DNA from 4 places in the Allobosea sp. GW823-FHT02B03 genome. Region 1 is predicted to be linked to each of the others. Evidence: predicted binding sites of a transcription regulator. Region 1 holds the regulator's gene; each other region holds the start of a gene.
The links. Region 1 encodes PhoB, which activates phosphate uptake and scavenging genes when phosphate is short. Its sites were predicted from a motif close to TGTCATNNANCTGTCAT; they were not measured.

Region 1 (4,207 bases):
GCCGGCACCTATCTCGCCGAATACGGCCGCGGCTCGAAGCTCGCCAACCTGATCCGCTTCATCAACGACATCCTGCTCTCGGCGCCCTCGATCCTGATCGGCCTGTTCGTCTACGTCATCCTGGTCGAGCCCTTCCGCGGCTATTCCGGCTGGGCTGGTGGCGTCGCGCTCGGCATCATCGCGATCCCGGTCATCGTGCGCACCACCGAGGATATGCTGCGCCTCGTCCCGGCGCCGCTGCGCGAGGCTGGCTCGGCCCTCGGCGCCCCGCCTTCGGTGGTGATCACCGCGATCACCTGGCGGGCGGCGAAGTCCGGCATGGTCACCGGCATCCTGCTGGCGCTGGCGCGCATTGCCGGCGAGACCGCGCCGCTGCTCTTCACCGCGCTGAACAACAATTTCTGGTTCTCGCCGACGCTGGTCGGCGGCGTCTCCAACCTGCCCGTGACGATCTATCAGTTCGCCTCGGCCCCTTACGAGAACTGGCAGCAGCTCGCCTGGGCCGGTTCGCTGATCATCACCGTCTCGATCCTTTTGCTCTCGCTTATCGCCCGGCGCATCGTGCGCGGCGGCAAGTGAGCACCACGCCCGATCGGAAGGAACATGTCGATGCTCTCGACCCTGGAACTCAGCCCGCAGGTCCTCGACGCCCAGGCGCCGATCCGGATCGCGGTGAAGAACCTCGATTTCTACTATGGCGAGCACAAGGCGCTGAAGAACGTCAATCTCAGCTTCCGTGACCGCCATGTCACCGCGCTGATCGGCCCCTCCGGCTGCGGCAAGTCGACCCTGCTGCGCATCTTCAACCGGATCTACTCGCTCTATCCGGAGCAGCGCGCCACCGGCGAGGTGCTGCTCGACGGCCGCAACGTCATCTCCAACGATGTCGACGTCAACGAGCTGCGCTCGCGCATCGGCATGGTCTTCCAGAAGCCGACGCCGTTCCCGATGTCGATCTACGACAATGTCGCCTTCGGCATCCGTCTCTACGAGAAGCCGCCGAAGTCGGAGCTCGACGACCGCGTCGAGGGTGCGCTGCGCCGCTCCGCTCTCTGGGACGAGGTCAAGGACAAGCTGAAGAGCTCCGGCATGGGCCTCTCCGGCGGCCAACAGCAGCGCCTCTGCATCGCCCGCACCATCGCCCAGAAGCCCGAGGTCATCCTGTTCGACGAACCGACCTCGGCGCTCGATCCGATCTCGACCGGCAAGATCGAGGACCTGCTGGAGCAGCTGAAGAGCGACTTCACCATCGTCATCGTCACCCACAACATGCAGCAGGCGGCGCGCGTCTCGCAGTACACCGCCTTCATGTATCTCGGCGAGGTCGTCGAGTTCGACGCGACCAACACCATCTTCATGAACCCCAACAAGAAGCAGACGCAGGACTACGTCACCGGCCGCTTCGGCTGACGCCCGCAAGTCCGCTCGCTCCCGCCACAGGATCCGCCCCGATGTCCGATCATATCGTCCGTTCCTATGATGCCGACCTCGAAGGGCTGCGCCGCAGCCTGGCCGAGATGGGCGGCATGTCCGAGCGCATGCTCGGCGATTCCACCGTGGCGCTGGTGCGCCGCGACACCGCGCTGGCGCAGAAGGTCATCACCGCCGACCAGCGGCTCGACAACCTCCAGCGCGATGTCGAGGAAAAAGCGGTGCTGACCATCGCCCGCCGCCAGCCGCTCGCCAACGATCTGCGCGAGCTGATCTCGGCGATCCGCATCGCTGCCGACATCGAGCGCGTCGGCGATCTCGCGAAGAACATCGCCAAGCGTGCGGTCGCGATCTCCGGCCAGTTCTCGCCGCCGCACCGCGCCGTGGTCGGGCTCGAGCATATGAGCCGCCTGGTGCAGGCTCAGCTCAAGGATGTGCTCGACGCCTATGCCGCCAGCAACGAGCAGAAGGCGATGGAGGTCTGGCGCCGCGACGACGAGATCGACGCGCTCTACACCTCGCTCTTCCGCGAGCTCCTGACCTATATGATGGAAGATCCGCGCAACATCACCTTCTGCACGCATCTCCTGTTCTGCGCCAAGAACGTCGAGCGCATCGGCGACCACACCACCAATATCGCCGAGACGATCCACTACCTGATCACCGGCCAGTCGGTGGAAGAGAGCCGTCCCAAGCTCGACACCACCAACATCCTGGTCGACCTGCCCGCAGCCAATGGCTGAGCGGACGGGCGCCTGAGCGGAGGCCGGACATGCCTGCACGCATCCTGATCGTCGAGGACGAGGAGCCGCTGACCCTGCTGCTCCGCTACAATCTCGAGGCCGAGGGCTTCGAGGTCGACAGCGTCGCGCGCGGCGACGATGCCGAGCTGCATCTGCGCGATCATACGCCCGATCTCGTCCTGCTCGACTGGATGCTGCCCGGCCTTTCCGGCATCGAGCTCTGCAGGCGGCTGCGCGCCCGGCGCGACACCGAGCGCGTGCCGATCATCATGCTGACGGCGCGCGGCGAGGAGACCGAGCGGGTGCGCGGCCTCGCCACCGGCGCCGACGATTATGTCGTCAAGCCGTTCTCGCTGCCGGAGCTGATCGCCCGCATCCAGGCGCTGCTGCGCCGGGTCAAGCCCGGCCATGTCGTCGGCATGCTGACGGCCGGCGATCTCGAGCTCGACCGGACGACACGGCGGGTGCGCCGCGGCGGCGCCGAGCTGCATCTCGGCCCGACCGAGTTCCGCCTGCTCGAATTCCTGATGCAGGCCCCAGGCCGGGTCTATTCGCGGGCCCAGCTGCTCGACGCCGTCTGGGGGCGCGACGTCTATATCGATGAGCGCACCGTCGACGTTCATGTCGGGCGCCTGCGCAAGGCGATCACCCCCGACGACGCCAAGGATCCGCTGCGCACCGTGCGCGGCGCCGGCTACGCCTTCGACGAGACCTTCGCCCGCGGCTGAGGCTTCAGCGCGGCGCGGCGACGATCACCGCCGCGCCCGCGAGACACAGCACCGCCCCAGCCAGATCGAAGCGATCCGGCGGGACCTTCTCGACCAGCCACATCCAGCCCAGCGACGCGACGATGTAGACCCCGCCATAGGCGGCAAAGGCGCGCCCGGCGGCGGCGCTGTCGATCAGCGTCAGGAGCCAGGCGAAGAGCGCCAGGGCGAGGAGCCCCGGCAGCAGCCACCAGGCCGATTTGCCGAGCTTGAGCCAGGCCCAGAAGGTGAAGCAGCCGGCGATTTCGGCCAGCGCGGCCCCCAGATAGATCGCGAAACCGGTCATGGCGCTTCGGCCAGCCGGGCAAAGACCGGGCGGTAGGCTTCCGAGGCCAGCGGCGACAGAGCGCTGGCATCGGCGAAGGCGAACCAGCGGATCTCGCTATGCTCGTCATTGGCGATAGTTGGATCGCCGCCATCCCAGCCTGTGACGCTGAACAGATGCCACAGGGCCGGCGAGACGCCGTCGCTCTCCGTCGTCTCGATCGTGGTGAAGTGCGCGAATGTGGTCGGCGTGATGCCGATCTCCTCCTGCAATTCGCGGATCAGGGCCTGATCGGCCGTTTCGCCGGGCTCGACATGCCCGCCGATCGTGTCCCAGCAGGATGGCCGGTTCCGGCGATGCGATGCCCTCAGCCCGAGCAGGACGCGTCCGCCCCGGATCGGCAGGGCGCAGGCATATTCGACAGGGCCCGCGGTTTCGTCGGCGCGCATCGGCGTCTCTCCCACCAATAGAAAAGCCGGCCCGAAGGCCGGCTTTGATGGCTCGATCGGCTCCTGCCGGATCAGGCGCGCACCTTGCGGTCGCGGCGCCGATCCGTTGCCGGCTGGTAGGCGATGCGGGCGTGATAGCCGCAATAGGGCATGCCGGTCAGCGAGCGGCCGCCGCAGAAGCGGAACTCAGGCGAGGTCGGGTCGCCCATCGGCCAGCGGCACATGTATTCGCGCAGGTCCATGATGGTGACGCGCTCGGAGAACGGGATCACCACCTCCTCGGCGGGAGCCGGGACGTGCTCGGCTTCCGGCTCCGCCTCGATCTCCGGGACGAATTGCGGGGCGAGCGCGGTGTTGCCGCGGGTCATGCCGCCACCGCCCGCAGCCGGGCTGGCCATCGGATGCGCCGGCGGACGGGTCGCGGGTTTGCGCGGGCGCGGCGCGGCCGAGCCGGGATTCTTGGCGCGGCCCGAAAGGCCGAGACGGTGGACCTTGCCGATGACAGCATTGCGGGTGACGTTGCCGAGTTCGCCGGCGATCTGGCTGGCGCTC
Region 2 (4,207 bases), on a different contig from region 1:
CCCGGGCACGTCAAGTCGCGCGCTTCGAACGGCTCGGGCTCGAAGGTGTAACCAGTAATGCCGGCTGCCCATCCTCGGCGCTCGACGAGGTCGCGCGGCCCGACGCCGCCGGGCTCGCCCTGCTGCGCAGCGCCGCCGAGGCGATGCGGCTGACGGCGCGCGGCTACCACCGCGTGCTCAAGGTCGCCCGCACGCTCGCGGATCTCGACGGCGAGGAAAAGGTCGGGCGCATCCATCTTGCCGAGGCGCTGTCCTATCGCTCGCGGATCGATCAGGCGGCGCAGGCGGCCTGATCGCCGTTCCATGCCAAAAGGTTAACGAAATCGTTCGAACCCGCCGCAATCCGGGGCTTTGGCGCGAACCTTTCTTCAACATGGCCCTGCTATATCGGCGTCCATGGAGTCCTGGCCTGCCTTGCCTGTCGTCGTCGCAGTCGCAACCTCGCTGCTCGCCGTGCTCAGCGGCGTCGCGGCTCTCTGGCTGCTGCGCGAGCGGGGACGCGTCGTGCGCCAGGCCGCGGCGATCGCCGGCGATGTCGAGCGCCTGAACGACCGGCTCTGGGAACTGGCCGATAGCGAGGAGCGCTATCGCAGCCTGATCGAGGCGCAGGGCGATCTGATCGTCCGGCGCAGCGAAGGCCGGATCGTCTATGCCAATGCCGCCTATGCGGCGCTGCTCGGCCTCGACGAGAGTGCGGCCATCGGCAGCTTGCATCGGCCACAGGTCCGCATCACCCGGCCGGCCCAGGCCTTGGCGGACGGTGTCCGCATCTTCGACGAGTGCATCGAAACCGAGGCTGGCGAACGCTGGATCTCCTGGGTCGAGACCGTCGTTCCGGTCGCGGCGGGGCAGGCCGTGCTGCAGCGCGTCGGTCGCGACATCAGCGCCCGCATCGCCGGCGAGCGCGCGCTTGAGGAGGCGCGCAGCCGGGCGGAGGAGGCGAGTGCCGCCAAGTCACGCTTCCTCGCTACGGTCAGCCACGAATTCCGAACCCCGCTCAACGGCATTCTCGGCATGGCCGACCTGCTCGGCGACACCAGGCTCGAGCCGGAGCAGGCGACCTATGTCCGGGCGCTGCGCACTTCGGGCGAGGCGCTGCTCGGCCTGGTCGACGGTATTCTCGACTTCGCCAAGGTCGAGGCCGGAAAGCTCGAACTGGCGGACGATCCTTTCGATCTTGCTCTGCTGATCGAGGACGTGACCGAACTGATGGCGCCGCGCGCCCAGGCCAAGGGCATCGAGGTCTCGGCCCTGCTCGCCGCCGACCTGCCGCAGTTCATCCGCGGCGACGCCGAGCGCCTGCGCCAGATCCTGCTCAATCTCGTCGGCAATGCCGTGAAGTTCACCGAACGCGGCGGAGTCGGCATCCGGGCGGAGCGCAATGGCGAGGCGATCCTCGTCGCGGTCGCCGATACCGGCCCCGGCATTCCCGCCGAGCGTCTCGAGAGCATTTTCGAGGAATTTGAACAGGTCGAATCCGCGGGCGTGCCGACGACGGGCGGGACAGGGCTCGGGCTCGCCATTGCGCGCCGGCTGGCAGCGGCGATGGGCGGCACGATTCAGGTTGAAAGCACGTTGGGGCAGGGCGCGACCTTCAGGCTGAGCCTGCCGCTTCGTGCGGTTGCAGGGGCAGCCCCTGCAGCCGAAGGGCCGGACTGGCGCGGCAAGCGTCTGCTGGTCGCCTCCGGAGCCCCCTTCAGCGCCGGCCATCTCGCCGAGCTGGCCCGGCGTCACGGCGCCACCGTCATCCTCGCTGCCGATCGGCAGGCCGCGCTCGCCCGACTGAAAGAGGACGCCGCGCTGACGGCGGTACTGGTCGACCGGGCATTGCCCGGCGGCGATGTCGAGGTACTGGCCGAGGTGGCAAGGCAAGCAGGCGTCGCCGAGATCGTCATCATGCTGTCGCCGGCCGAGCGCCGCGGCTACGGCTCGCCCTTCACGGCAGGGTTCACCGGCTTCCTGGTCAAGCCGGTCCGTGCCCGCTCGCTGCAGGAGCGCCTCGGGGCGACACGGCGCCCGCCGGAGACCGCGGCCACGGCCAACCGTGTGGCGACGCCGGAGGTCGCAAACGGGCTACAGGTGCTGGTTGCCGAGGACAATGAGATCAACGCGCTGCTGGTGACGCGGACGCTGGAGCATTTCGGCTGCGTGCCGACCTGGGCGCGTGATGGTAGTGAGGCGATTCGCCTGGCCGAGGCAGCCCTTGCCGGGCAGCGGCCGGCCTTCGATCTCGCCTTGCTCGACATCCGGATGCCGGTCCTCGACGGCATCGCCGTGGCCCGTCGCATCCGCGCGGCGGAACGTGCGCGGGGGGCTGCCCGCCTGCCGATCCTGGCGGTGACCGCGAATACCTCCGACGAGGATCGGCGCGCGGCACTCGCGGGCGGCATGGATGATTGTCTGGCTAAGCCGCTTTCGCGCGACGCTCTGCGCGCCTGGGTGGAAAAGCTTGCCGGGGCCGCAAAGACGTCCGCGCGTTCCGCCTGAGGCCATCGACCGCGCCGGGCGATGTCGCAAAGGGGGTCGCCATCGCGTTGCCGATCGGCTATCTCTTGGTCATATCTCTGTCGTAGTTCTGTCGCGATCCCGTTAGACGTTCGGCGCAGTGGTGTCATGCGCCTAGCCGAGGCCTCACAGGGATAAGACCGCAAATGGCGTTCGACGTTCTCCTAGGTCTCCGCCAGCCGGCAAAGCAGAAGCCGGGAGCCTTGCCGCAGCGTGGCAGATTCTCGCCTTTCGGGCTGATGGCAGGTGCCAGGCAGCGCAGTGTCTTTTCCTATCCAGGCCCCGATGCGCTGTCGGGGACTCTCGGCCGTTCGGGCTCGCTTGAGGTCCGTCTGGCGCGCGGCCCGCGCGAGATCTGGCGGGCGCAGCGCCTGCGCTACCGCGTCTTCTACCAGGAGATGTCGGCGAAGCCCGATGTCGTCTCGCGCATGTTCCGGCGCGATGCCGACCGGTTCGATGCCTCCTGCGACCATCTCTTGGTCATAGATCACGCCGCGCGGGGCCGCTTCGGCGGCATAAAGCCCAAGGTCGTCGGCACCTACCGGTTGATGCGCGAGCAGGCGGCCTGGCGGCTCGGCGGCTTCTACAGCCAGTCGGAATTCGACATCGAGCCGATGATCGCGCGCCATCCCGAGTTGCGCTTCCTCGAGCTCGGCCGTTCCTGCGTGCTCAAGCCCTACCGCACCAAGAAGACGGTGGAGTTGCTCTGGCACGGCATCTGGGCCTATGTCCGCCACCATCGCATCGACGCCATGTTCGGCTGCGCCAGCTTTGACGGCGTCGACCCCGATACGCTGGCGCTGCCGCTCTCCTTCCTGCACCATCACGCCACCGCTCAGGGCGAATGGCGCGTCGTCGCCAAGCCGGAGCGTTATGTGGCGATGGACCGCCTGCCTGCCGGCATGGTCGACGCCAAGGCTGCGCTGAAGAGCCTGCCGCCGCTGGTGAAGGGCTATCTGCGCCTCGGCGCCCGCTTCGGCGCCGGCGCCGTGATCGACCGCCAGTTCGGCACGACCGACGTGCTGGTGATCGTGCCGGTTGCCTCGATCGACCAGCGCTATCTCGATTATCTCGACGGCGAGGCCGGGCGCTACGCCGCCTGAGGCGATTCTATTCACCGTTCGCCGCGAGGTCGCGCAGCGCCTGGCGGTACTCCGGATAACGGAAGCTGTAGCCGAGTTCGCGTTTCACCAGCGCGTTCGAGACCCGCTTGTTCTCGCCATAGAAGCTTGCCGCCATTGGCGAGAGCTTGGCCGGATCGAAGGGCGTTTCCGGCGGTGGCGCCAGCCCGGCGAGTTCGGCAGCGAAGCTGATCACGTCCTGCGGCGGCGCCGGCTCGTCGTCGGTGACGTTGTAGATCGCGCCGGGCTGCGGCTTGCCGAGCGAGGCCAGCAGCACCCCGGCGATGTCGTCGACATGGATGCGGTTGAAGACCTGGCCGGGCTTGATCAGCCGGTTTGCGGTGCCGGCGCGCAATTTGGTGATGGCGTTGCGGCTCGGCCCATAGATGCCGGAGAGCCGGAAGATCTGCACCGGCTTGCCGCTGCGCTCGCCCAGAGAGAGCCAATCGCGCTCGATGTCGAGGCGCTGGCGCGAGCGCCGGCTGGTCGGCCGCGCTTCGGCAGTCTCGTCGATCCAGGCGCCACCATGGTCGCCATAGACGCCGATCGTCGAGAGATAGCCGATCCAGCGCAGATTGGGG
Region 3 (4,207 bases), on a different contig from region 1:
CGCCCTGCAATATCTCTGGTATGGCTGCGAGAGCGGGATCTGCTGCCCGATCTCGATGACCTATTCGGCGATCCCCGTGCTGAGGCAGGACCGGGCGCGCTGGGCGGAGTGGGGCGCGCTGATCTCGTCCTCGGCCTATGACAAGCGCCAGGGGCCGGCCGCCGGCAAGACCGGCGCCACGGTCGGCATGGCGATGACCGAGACGCAGGGCGGCTCGGATCTCCGCCAGACCCAGACCATCGCCTATGACAATCGCGACGGCACCTATTCACTGCACGGCAGCAAATGGTTCTTCTCGGTGCCGCATTCGGACGTCTTCCTGACGCTGGCCAGGACGGATGAGGGGATTTCCTGTTTCGTGGTGCCAGGCTGGCTGCCCGACGGGGCGCGCAACGGTATCGCGATCCAGCGCCTGAAGGACAAATGCGGCAACCGCTCGAATGCCTCCTCCGAGGTCGAGTTCAGAGGGGCGATCGGCCATATGCTCGGCGATCCCGGCAGGGGCCTGCGGACCGGGCTTTCGATGAACCACAATACAAGGCTCGACATTGCCGCGGCCTCGGCCGGGCTGATGCGGCAGGCGGTGATGCTCGCCGGCCATCACGCCCAGCACCGCACCGCCTTCCAACGCCTCTTGATCGACCAGCCGATCATGCAGAACGTGATCGCCGATCTCGCCATCGAGGCGGAGGCCGCGGCCTGGCTCGCGTTTAGGCTGTTCGCCGCGGTCGACCGGCAGGAGCAGTCCGAGAGTGAAAAGCTGCTGGCGCGGATCGGCGCGCCCCTGGCGAAGTACTGGGTGGCGAAACGCACGCCAGCGGTGATCGTCGAGGCGCTGGAATGCCATGGCGGCAACGGCTTCATAGAGGAGAGCCCGATGGCGCGGCACTATCGCGAGGCGCCGCTCAACTCGGTCTGGGAAGGCTCGGGCAATGTCATCTGCCTCGACTTGCTGCGCTCGCTCGAGCGCGAGCCGGGCTCGCTGCAGGCGCTGCTCAAGGAATTGCACGCGGTTTCGGGCCAGGACCGGCGCTATGACGCGGCACTGCAGGCGCTGGAGGGCGATCTGCCCGAACTCATCCGCCATGAAGGGCAAGCGCGCCGGCTGACCGAGCGGCTGGCGCTGATGCTGCAGGGCGCGCTGCTGCTCCGCCACGCGCCGCATGCGATCGCGGACGCCTTCGTCGCGACGCGGCTCGCCGGGCGCTGGTCCGGCCATTTCGGCGATCTGCCGCATGGCGTGGATGCCGCGGCCCTGGCGCGAAGGGCGGTGCCCGAGATTTGAGGCTCGGACAGCGCGGGGAACCCTCTCCTGTAACGAGAGGGCAGGGTGAGGTGTCGGAGATTTGACTAGTTCCGCGAGCGTTCACCGCGCGGTCAGGTTCAGGCCAATGTTTTCAGTCCGAACACCTCACCCCTACCCCTCTCCTTCCAGGAGAGGGGTTCCCGCGCTTCATTCCCGAGGGAGACGTTCGTTCAACCCACTTCAGGCGCGAAATTCATCGCGACGCCGTTGATGCAGTAACGCAGGCCGGTGGGCGGGGGGCCGTCGGGGAAGACATGGCCGAGATGGCCGCCGCAATTGGCGCAGTGCACCTCGACCCGGTGCATGCCGAAGCTATAGTCCTCGCTCTCCTCGACCGAGCCCTGGAGCGGCTGGTCGAAGCTCGGCCAGCCGGTGCCGCTCTCGAACTTCTTGCCGGCCTTGAACAGCGGCTGGTCGCAGCCGGCGCAGGAGAAGGTGCCGGCGCGCTTCTCGAAGTTCAGGGCACAGGAGCCGGCGCGCTCGGTGCCGTGGCCACGCAGCACGTAATACTGCTCGGGCGTCAGCTTCTCGCGCCATTCGGCGTCGCTGAGCTGGAAGGGGAATTCGCGCTCCGGCTTCCCCGTCTTGGCGAACATGTCCATCAGGCCCATGCAAGGCTCCTTTCCGCGCTGTCTCATCGGGAGTGTGGCGCGAGATATGGGGATTTGTCTTCCTGATTTCAGGGGGGCGGCGCGTCGCCCGCTTCGCGTTCGCGTTCGGCCGAGACCGAGTTCTTCTCCGGCGGCTTCCCGCGTCACCCAACCGTCACGCGACTCCTCTAGTCGGCTCGCCATCGCAATCGTGACATCGAGGCAGGCGTGACGCAGACGGTCAGGGCGGTCAAGCGCAACACCAGCCTCGGGCTCAACAATGCGGTCCATCGCAGCAAGGCGCTGTCGCGCGCCGGGCTCCTGGAGCGGATGTTCACGCTCGCCTTCTCCGGCCTCGTCTACCCGCAGATCTGGGAGGACCCGGTCGTCGACATGGAGGCGCTGGCGCTGCAACCGGGCGACCATCTGGTCGCGATCGCCTCGGGCTCCTGCAACATCCTGTCCTATCTCACCGCCGACCCGGCCAGGATCAGCGCCGTCGACCTCAACGGTGCCCATATCGCGCTCGGCCACCTCAAGCTCGCGGCGTTGGCCGAGATCGAGGACCAGCCGACCTTCCGGCGTTTCTTCGGCGAGGCACAGTCCAAGGCCAATGTCGCGCTCTATGACCGCGCCATCGCGCCGCGGCTCGACGCGGTCAGTCGCGCCTATTGGGAAGGGCGGAGCCTGACCGGGCGGCGGCGGATCGAGGCGTTCGCCCGCAATTTCTACCGCCACAGCCTGCTCGGTCGCTTCATCGGCGCCGGTCATTTCCTCGGCCGCCGGCTCGGCTGTGATCCGCGGATCATGCTGGAGGCGAAGTCGATGGAGGAACAGCGGGCGCTGTTCGAGGCCCATCTCGCGCCGGTCTTCGAGAAGAGACTGGTGCGTTGGCTGGTGCGCCAGCCGGCCTCGCTTTACGGGCTCGGCATCCCGCCGGCGCAATATGAGGCGCTGGCGGCCGATGGCGATGCCGGCATACGCAGCGTGCTGCGCCACCGGCTGGAGCGACTGGCCTGCGGCTTCGATCTCAAGACCAATTACTTCGCCTGGCAGGCTTTCGGCCGCGGCTATGGACCGGGGCCAGATGCTTCCGTCCCGCCCTATCTCGAGCCGCGCCATTTCGAGACGGTGCGGGCTCGTGCCGGCCGGGTCGGCTACCATCAGGGCTCGGTCACCGCCTATCTCGCGCAGCAGCCGGCGGCGAGCTGCAATGGCTACGTGCTGCTCGATGCGCAGGACTGGATGAACGACGCCGAGCTGACGGCGCTGTGGTCTCAGATCACCCGCACGGCGGCGCCAGGCGCGCGGGTGATCTTCCGCACCGCCGCCGATGAGCGCCTGCTGCCGGGGCGGGTGCCGGACGCGATCCTGTCGCAGTGGCAGTATCACGAGATGCGCAGCCGCGAGCTCGGCGCGCGCGATCGCTCATCGATCTATGGTGCCTTCCATCTCTATACGCAGGGCGGGGCGCAGGCGTGAGCGCGGTCCGGCAAAGCGAGGATGCAGCCGGGCTGATGGACCGGATGTACCGCTTCCAGCGGCACATCTACGACGCGACCCGCAAGTTCTACCTGCTTGGCCGCGACGGGCTGGTCGACCGCCTTCAGCCTCCGATGGACGGCAGCGTGCTCGAGATTGGCTGCGGCACTGGCCGCAACCTGATCAGGATCGCCCGCGCCTATCCCCAGGCGCGCTGCTACGGGCTCGACGTCTCCGAGGAGATGCTCGCGACGGCGCGCCAGCAGGTGGCAAAGGCCGGTCTTTCCGGCCGCATCACCCTGAGGCAGGCCGATGCGACGAGTTTCGATCCGCAGACGTTGTTCGGCCGGGCTGATTTCGACCGAGTCGTGATCTCCTATGCCCTGTCGATGATCCCTCCTTGGCGCGCGGTGCTCGCGCGGGCGCTGTCGACGCTGGCGCCGGGCGGTTCGCTCCACATCGTCGACTTCGGCGATCAGGCGCATCTGCCGGCGCCGTTCAAGGCGCTGCTGAACCGCTGGCTGGCGCTGTTTCATGTCACGCCGCGACCTGACCTCGCCGCCGAACTTGAGCAGCTCTGCACCGAGAGCGACGCGAGTGGCAGCACGCGGCGGCTTTATGGCGGCTATGCCGTGCAAGGGCTCGCGACCCGGCGAGGTTGAGCCATCTGGACGGCGCCGCCCTTGGCCTGATACGCCATCGCGATGAGCGAAACGCAGGATCAGGCTGGGCCCTCGGAGCGTTTCGAACGCACCTGCGACCGTCTGCGCCAGCTCTATCACGGCCGGACCCCGGCGGCGCTGCGCTTCCAGTTCGCGACGCTGATCGT
Region 4 (4,207 bases), on a different contig from region 1:
CGGACCTCGCCGGCATCTACAATATCGGCGGCGCCGCCGAGGGCATCGGCCGGGCCCTGAAGGAGGCCGGGCGCCAGCATGATGTCGTCTTCGTCGGCCACGGCCTGACGCCCGACACCCGGGCGCTGCTGATAGACGGCACCATGGATGCGGTGATCACCCAGCACCCGCAGGCGACGCTGATGACCTGCGTCTCGATCTTCGCCAATCTCCGCGCCAGGCGCCCAGCGACCGAGGGCACGAGCCGGCCGAGCACCGAGATCGTGCTCCGCGAGAACCTGCCCTGAGGCTCGCGGTGCCTCGCCGCCCTCAGCGCCCGGTCAGGAAGTAGCCGGACAGGAAATAGGCCGCGGCCGAGATCGCGCCGGCCGCCGGCATCGTGACGATCCAGGCGAAGACGATGCCGCGCGCCACGCCCCAGCGCACCGCCGCCATCCGGCGAGCGGCGCCGACGCCGATGATCGCGCCGGTGATGGTGTGCGTCGTCGAGACGGGGATGCCGAGATAGGTTGCCATGAACAGGGTGATCGCCCCGCCGGTCTCGGCGCAGAAGCCCTGCTGCGGCGTCAGCCTGGTGATCTTCGAGCCCATGGTGTGGACGATGCGCCAGCCGCCGCAGAGCGTGCCGAGCGCCATCGCCGCCTGGCAGGAGATCACCACCCAGAACGGCACCGAGAAGGTGTCGCCCATCATTCCGTGCGAAAACAGCAGCACGGCGATGATGCCCATCGTCTTCTGCGCGTCATTGGCGCCATGGCCGAGCGAGTACAGCGAGGCGGAGACGAATTGCAGGGCCCGGAAGGTGCTGTCGGCCTTGATCGGCGCGACTTTGAGGAAGCTCCAGGAGACGATCAGGACGAGCAGCAGCGCCAGCGCGAAGCCGATCGCCGGCGACATGAAGATCGCGACGAAGGTCTTGCCCAGCCCCCACCAGACGATCGAGGAGAAGCCCGCCTTGGCGAGACCCGCCCCGACGAGACCGCCGATCAGCGCATGCGAGGAGCTCGACGGAATGCCGGCGATCCAGGTCAGCACGTTCCAGGCGATCGCGCCGGTCAGCGCCCCGAAGATCACCCGGTCGTCGACGATCGCCGCCTGGATGATGCCCGAGCCGACGGTCTGGGCGACATGCAGCCCGAAGAACATGAAGGCGATGAAGTTGAAGAAGGCGGCCCAGAACACCGCCCATTGCGGCGCCAGCACCCGCGTCGAGACGATGGTGGCGATCGAATTCGCTGCGTCGTGCAGGCCGTTCAGGAAGTCGAACAGCAGCGCGACGGCGATCAGGAAGATCAGGGCGGTGGCGACGCTCGAAAGGTCCACGGCGCGTGCCGCCTAGAGATGTTCGAGCACGATGCGGCTGACCCGCTTGGCGACGTCCTCGAGCCGGTCGACCACCTTCTCAAGATGGTCGTAGATCTCGGCACCGACGATGAAGCCCATGGCGTCGCCGCTCCGATGCGCCCGAAATAGCGCCTTCAGGCCGTCGCCATGGATTTCGTCGGAATGCTCCTCGATCGCGCCGATCTCTTTGGAGAGGGCTCCGATCGCGATCGCATGCTTCTTGATGTCCCGCAGCATCGGCAGCAGGACGGCGACACGCTCCGAAGCCTGCACGATCACCGCGCCGAGCTCTGCCATGCCGGGCTCGAAAGCCTCGACCTCGTAGAGCGCGATCGCCTTGGCGGTCTTCTTCATCTGGTCGATGGCATCGTCCATCGAGCCGATCAGCTCTTCGATGTCGCCGCGGTCGAACGGGGTGATGAAGCTGCGCCCCGTCTCCAGCATGACCTCGCCGGCGACCTCGTCGGCCAGATCCTCCTGCTTGAAGATCTCGGCACAGCCAGCCTCGACCGGCATCCGCCCGGAGAGCAGCGCATCCAGCGCCTTCGCCCCGGCCACCAGCGGGACCGCATGCGCCTCGAACAGATCGAAGAACTTGGGTTCTTTCGGAAGCAGCTTCTGGAACCAGCCGAGCACCGCGCACCTCGTCGTGATCGCACGGCCAGCCTCGCCGCCCTCGTCGCAGCGAAAAACAAGCCGAATTGCCGGCAGCTTGTGTGACAGTTTCGTGACTGCCGCAACTGCATGCTGCGCTGTCTCACCGGTTCTTTCGCCTTGCCGCCCTGTGTGGAGCGAATGGGCTACCTCGCCGGAGCAAGGCCCGCAGGGGCCAAAGCACCCTCCCTTGCGTCATCTTGAATTGGCAAGCTTTGCGCGAAGGCGCATAGCTGTCGCGGCTGGCGGGGCCTTGAAGGGAGGACTGGCCATGCACGCGATCGTCAGAGCCTATTCCGGCAAGGGCGCCAAGGAGCTGTTCGACCTGCTTGAAAAGCGCAAGGCCGAGGTCGAGCAGTTGATGCGGGCGGTGACGGGCTTCTCGAACTACGCACTGATCCGAACCGCAGATGGCGGGGTTTCCGTCACTGTCTGCAAGGATAAGGCCGGCACCGATGAAAGCCTCAAGAAGGCGAAGGAGTGGATCAAGGAGCACGCCGCCAATACCGGCGTCGGCGCTCCCACCGTCCTGGAAGGCGCGGTCCTCCTGCACGTGAAGTGAGGCGGCGCCAGACGACCGAGGGGCCGCCGCCGGCGGCCCTTTCTCTCGCCGAGCGGTCGCGTTGCCGATCTATGCGGGCCGATTTCCCGGCTATATGACGGTTCGATGAGCCGCCGCGCCCTTTCTCTCTGGCTTGCCCTTTCCGTCTTCGGCTGGCTCGCCGCCGGGCCGGCGGAGGCGCGCCGCGTCCAGGTCATCACCTCGTTCCCACCGTCCTTCTTCGAGCCGTTCCGCACCGCCTTCCGCACCCGCCATCCCGACATCGCCGTCGAGATCGTCCAGCGCAAGACGACCGCAGCGCTCGCCGACATCCACGCCCAGAAGCGGCCGGAGACCGATCTGTTCTGGGCCTCCGCGCCCGATGCCTTCGAGCTTCTGAAGCAGGCCGGGCTGCTGGCGCAGCTGCAGCCGCGCGCGACCGGCGCGCCCGAGACCATCGCCGGCTACCCGGTCAACGACCCCGCCGGCCGCTATCTCGGCTTCGCCATTTCCGGCTACGGGCTGGTCTACAACCCCGGTTATCTCGCAGCCCGCAATCTGCCGGTGCCGCGCAACTGGTCCGATCTAGCCGCCCCCGCCTATGCCGGCCATATCGGCCTGACCTCGCCGGCCCGGTCCGGCACCACCCATCTGATGGTCGAGGCATTGCTGCAATCGCTCGGCTGGGAGCGCGGCTGGGCGCTCTGGTCGGCGATCGGCGGCAATCTCGCGACGCTCACCGCGCGCAGCTTCGGCGTCACCGCCGGCGTCGCGCGCGGCCGCTTCGGCATCGGCATCTCCATCGATTTCCTGACGGATTCCGGCGCCGCCGAAGGCGAGGCCAACCGTTTCGTACTGCCCGAGGAAACCCTGTTCGCGCCGGCCAGCATCGCACGCCTCGCAACCTCGCCCAATCCCAAGGAGGCCGAGCTCTTCGTCGACTTTGTCCTCTCACCGGAAGGCCAGAGGCTGCTGCGCGAGCCGAAGATCGGCCGCCTCGCCGTCTCCCCGGCCGCCTATGGGCCGGACGAGACGCCGCCGCATCTCTCGGACACTGCAGGCCTGTTCAGTAAGACCCGCTTCGATGCCGGCCTGTCGGCCAGCCGCTACGAGCTCGTCAACATCATCTTCGACGAGTGGATCACCTTCCGCCGCGCCGAGCATGCAAGGCTCTGGCGCAGCCTCCAGGCGATGGAGGCTGCCCTGCTCAGCCATCCCGATGAGCAGACCGCCCGGCTCCTGACCCAGGCCCGCGCCGCCCTGACCCGCCCGCCCGTCACCGCCGCCGAGCTGGAGCAGCCGGAGCGCTTCCGCAATCTCGTGCGCGTCCCGCGCGGCATCGCCGCACCCGAAGCGCAGGCCCGGATCGAGGCGCAGATCCGCGGCGCCATCGCCAGCCATGCCGCGGAGGCTGCCGATGCGCTGCGCCGGGCGACCGAGCGGCTTGCCGCCGTCGGCTGGACCGGCGGCGAGGACGGTCTCTCCGGAGGGCGGCCGTGAGACGCTTCTGGTCCGGCAGGCGCTTCGGCATAGGCGGCCGCCTGATCGCCGCTTTCCTCGGGGTCGGGCTGTTCGCCGTCGGCGCCGGCATCGTCGGCGTCATCTCCTATGAGCGGCTGAGCAAGGAACTCGCCGCCATCGCCCGCGACCACCTACCGGGCCTCGCCT

Region 2: a site for PhoB is predicted at 2,566-2,582, ahead of olsB (l-ornithine N(alpha)-acyltransferase). Genes of this name have one in related genera too.
Region 3: a site for PhoB is predicted at 2,059-2,075, ahead of AC1REK_RS07240 (BtaA family protein). Genes of this name have one in related genera too.
Region 4: a site for PhoB is predicted at 2,061-2,077, ahead of AC1REK_RS09560 (DUF47 domain-containing protein). Genes of this name have one in related genera too.

What each region holds. Positions count from the first base shown of each region.
Region 1 is NZ_JBXAJY010000006.1:438,387-442,593, reverse strand. Features, by position in the region: gene pstA (phosphate ABC transporter permease PstA) at 1-579, shown strand, start outside; gene pstB (phosphate ABC transporter ATP-binding protein PstB) at 604-1,410, shown strand; gene phoU (phosphate signaling complex protein PhoU) at 1,452-2,174, shown strand; gene phoB (phosphate regulon transcriptional regulator PhoB) at 2,204-2,902, shown strand; gene AC1REK_RS22245 (YnfA family protein) at 2,907-3,227, opposite strand; gene AC1REK_RS22240 (NUDIX hydrolase) at 3,224-3,655, opposite strand; gene AC1REK_RS22235 (GcrA family cell cycle regulator) at 3,727-4,207, opposite strand, start outside.
Region 2 is NZ_JBXAJY010000007.1:252,394-256,600, reverse strand. Features, by position in the region: gene AC1REK_RS24045 (YifB family Mg chelatase-like AAA ATPase) at 1-293, shown strand, start outside; gene AC1REK_RS24040 (ATP-binding protein) at 415-2,487, shown strand; gene olsB (l-ornithine N(alpha)-acyltransferase) at 2,652-3,608, shown strand; gene AC1REK_RS24030 (SDR family oxidoreductase) at 3,616-4,207, opposite strand, start outside.
Region 3 is NZ_JBXAJY010000002.1:482,388-486,594, reverse strand. Features, by position in the region: gene AC1REK_RS07250 (acyl-CoA dehydrogenase family protein) at 1-1,285, shown strand, start outside; gene msrB (peptide-methionine (R)-S-oxide reductase MsrB) at 1,477-1,908, opposite strand; gene AC1REK_RS07240 (BtaA family protein) at 2,125-3,378, shown strand; gene AC1REK_RS07235 (class I SAM-dependent methyltransferase) at 3,423-4,040, shown strand; gene AC1REK_RS07230 (ion channel) at 4,083-4,207, shown strand, end outside.
Region 4 is NZ_JBXAJY010000002.1:941,497-945,703, forward strand. Features, by position in the region: gene AC1REK_RS09550 (LacI family DNA-binding transcriptional regulator) at 1-287, shown strand, start outside; gene AC1REK_RS09555 (inorganic phosphate transporter) at 310-1,323, opposite strand; gene AC1REK_RS09560 (DUF47 domain-containing protein) at 1,336-1,980, opposite strand; gene AC1REK_RS09565 (hypothetical protein) at 2,270-2,560, shown strand; gene AC1REK_RS09570 (ABC transporter substrate-binding protein) at 2,666-4,039, shown strand; gene AC1REK_RS09575 (ATP-binding protein) at 4,036-4,207, shown strand, end outside.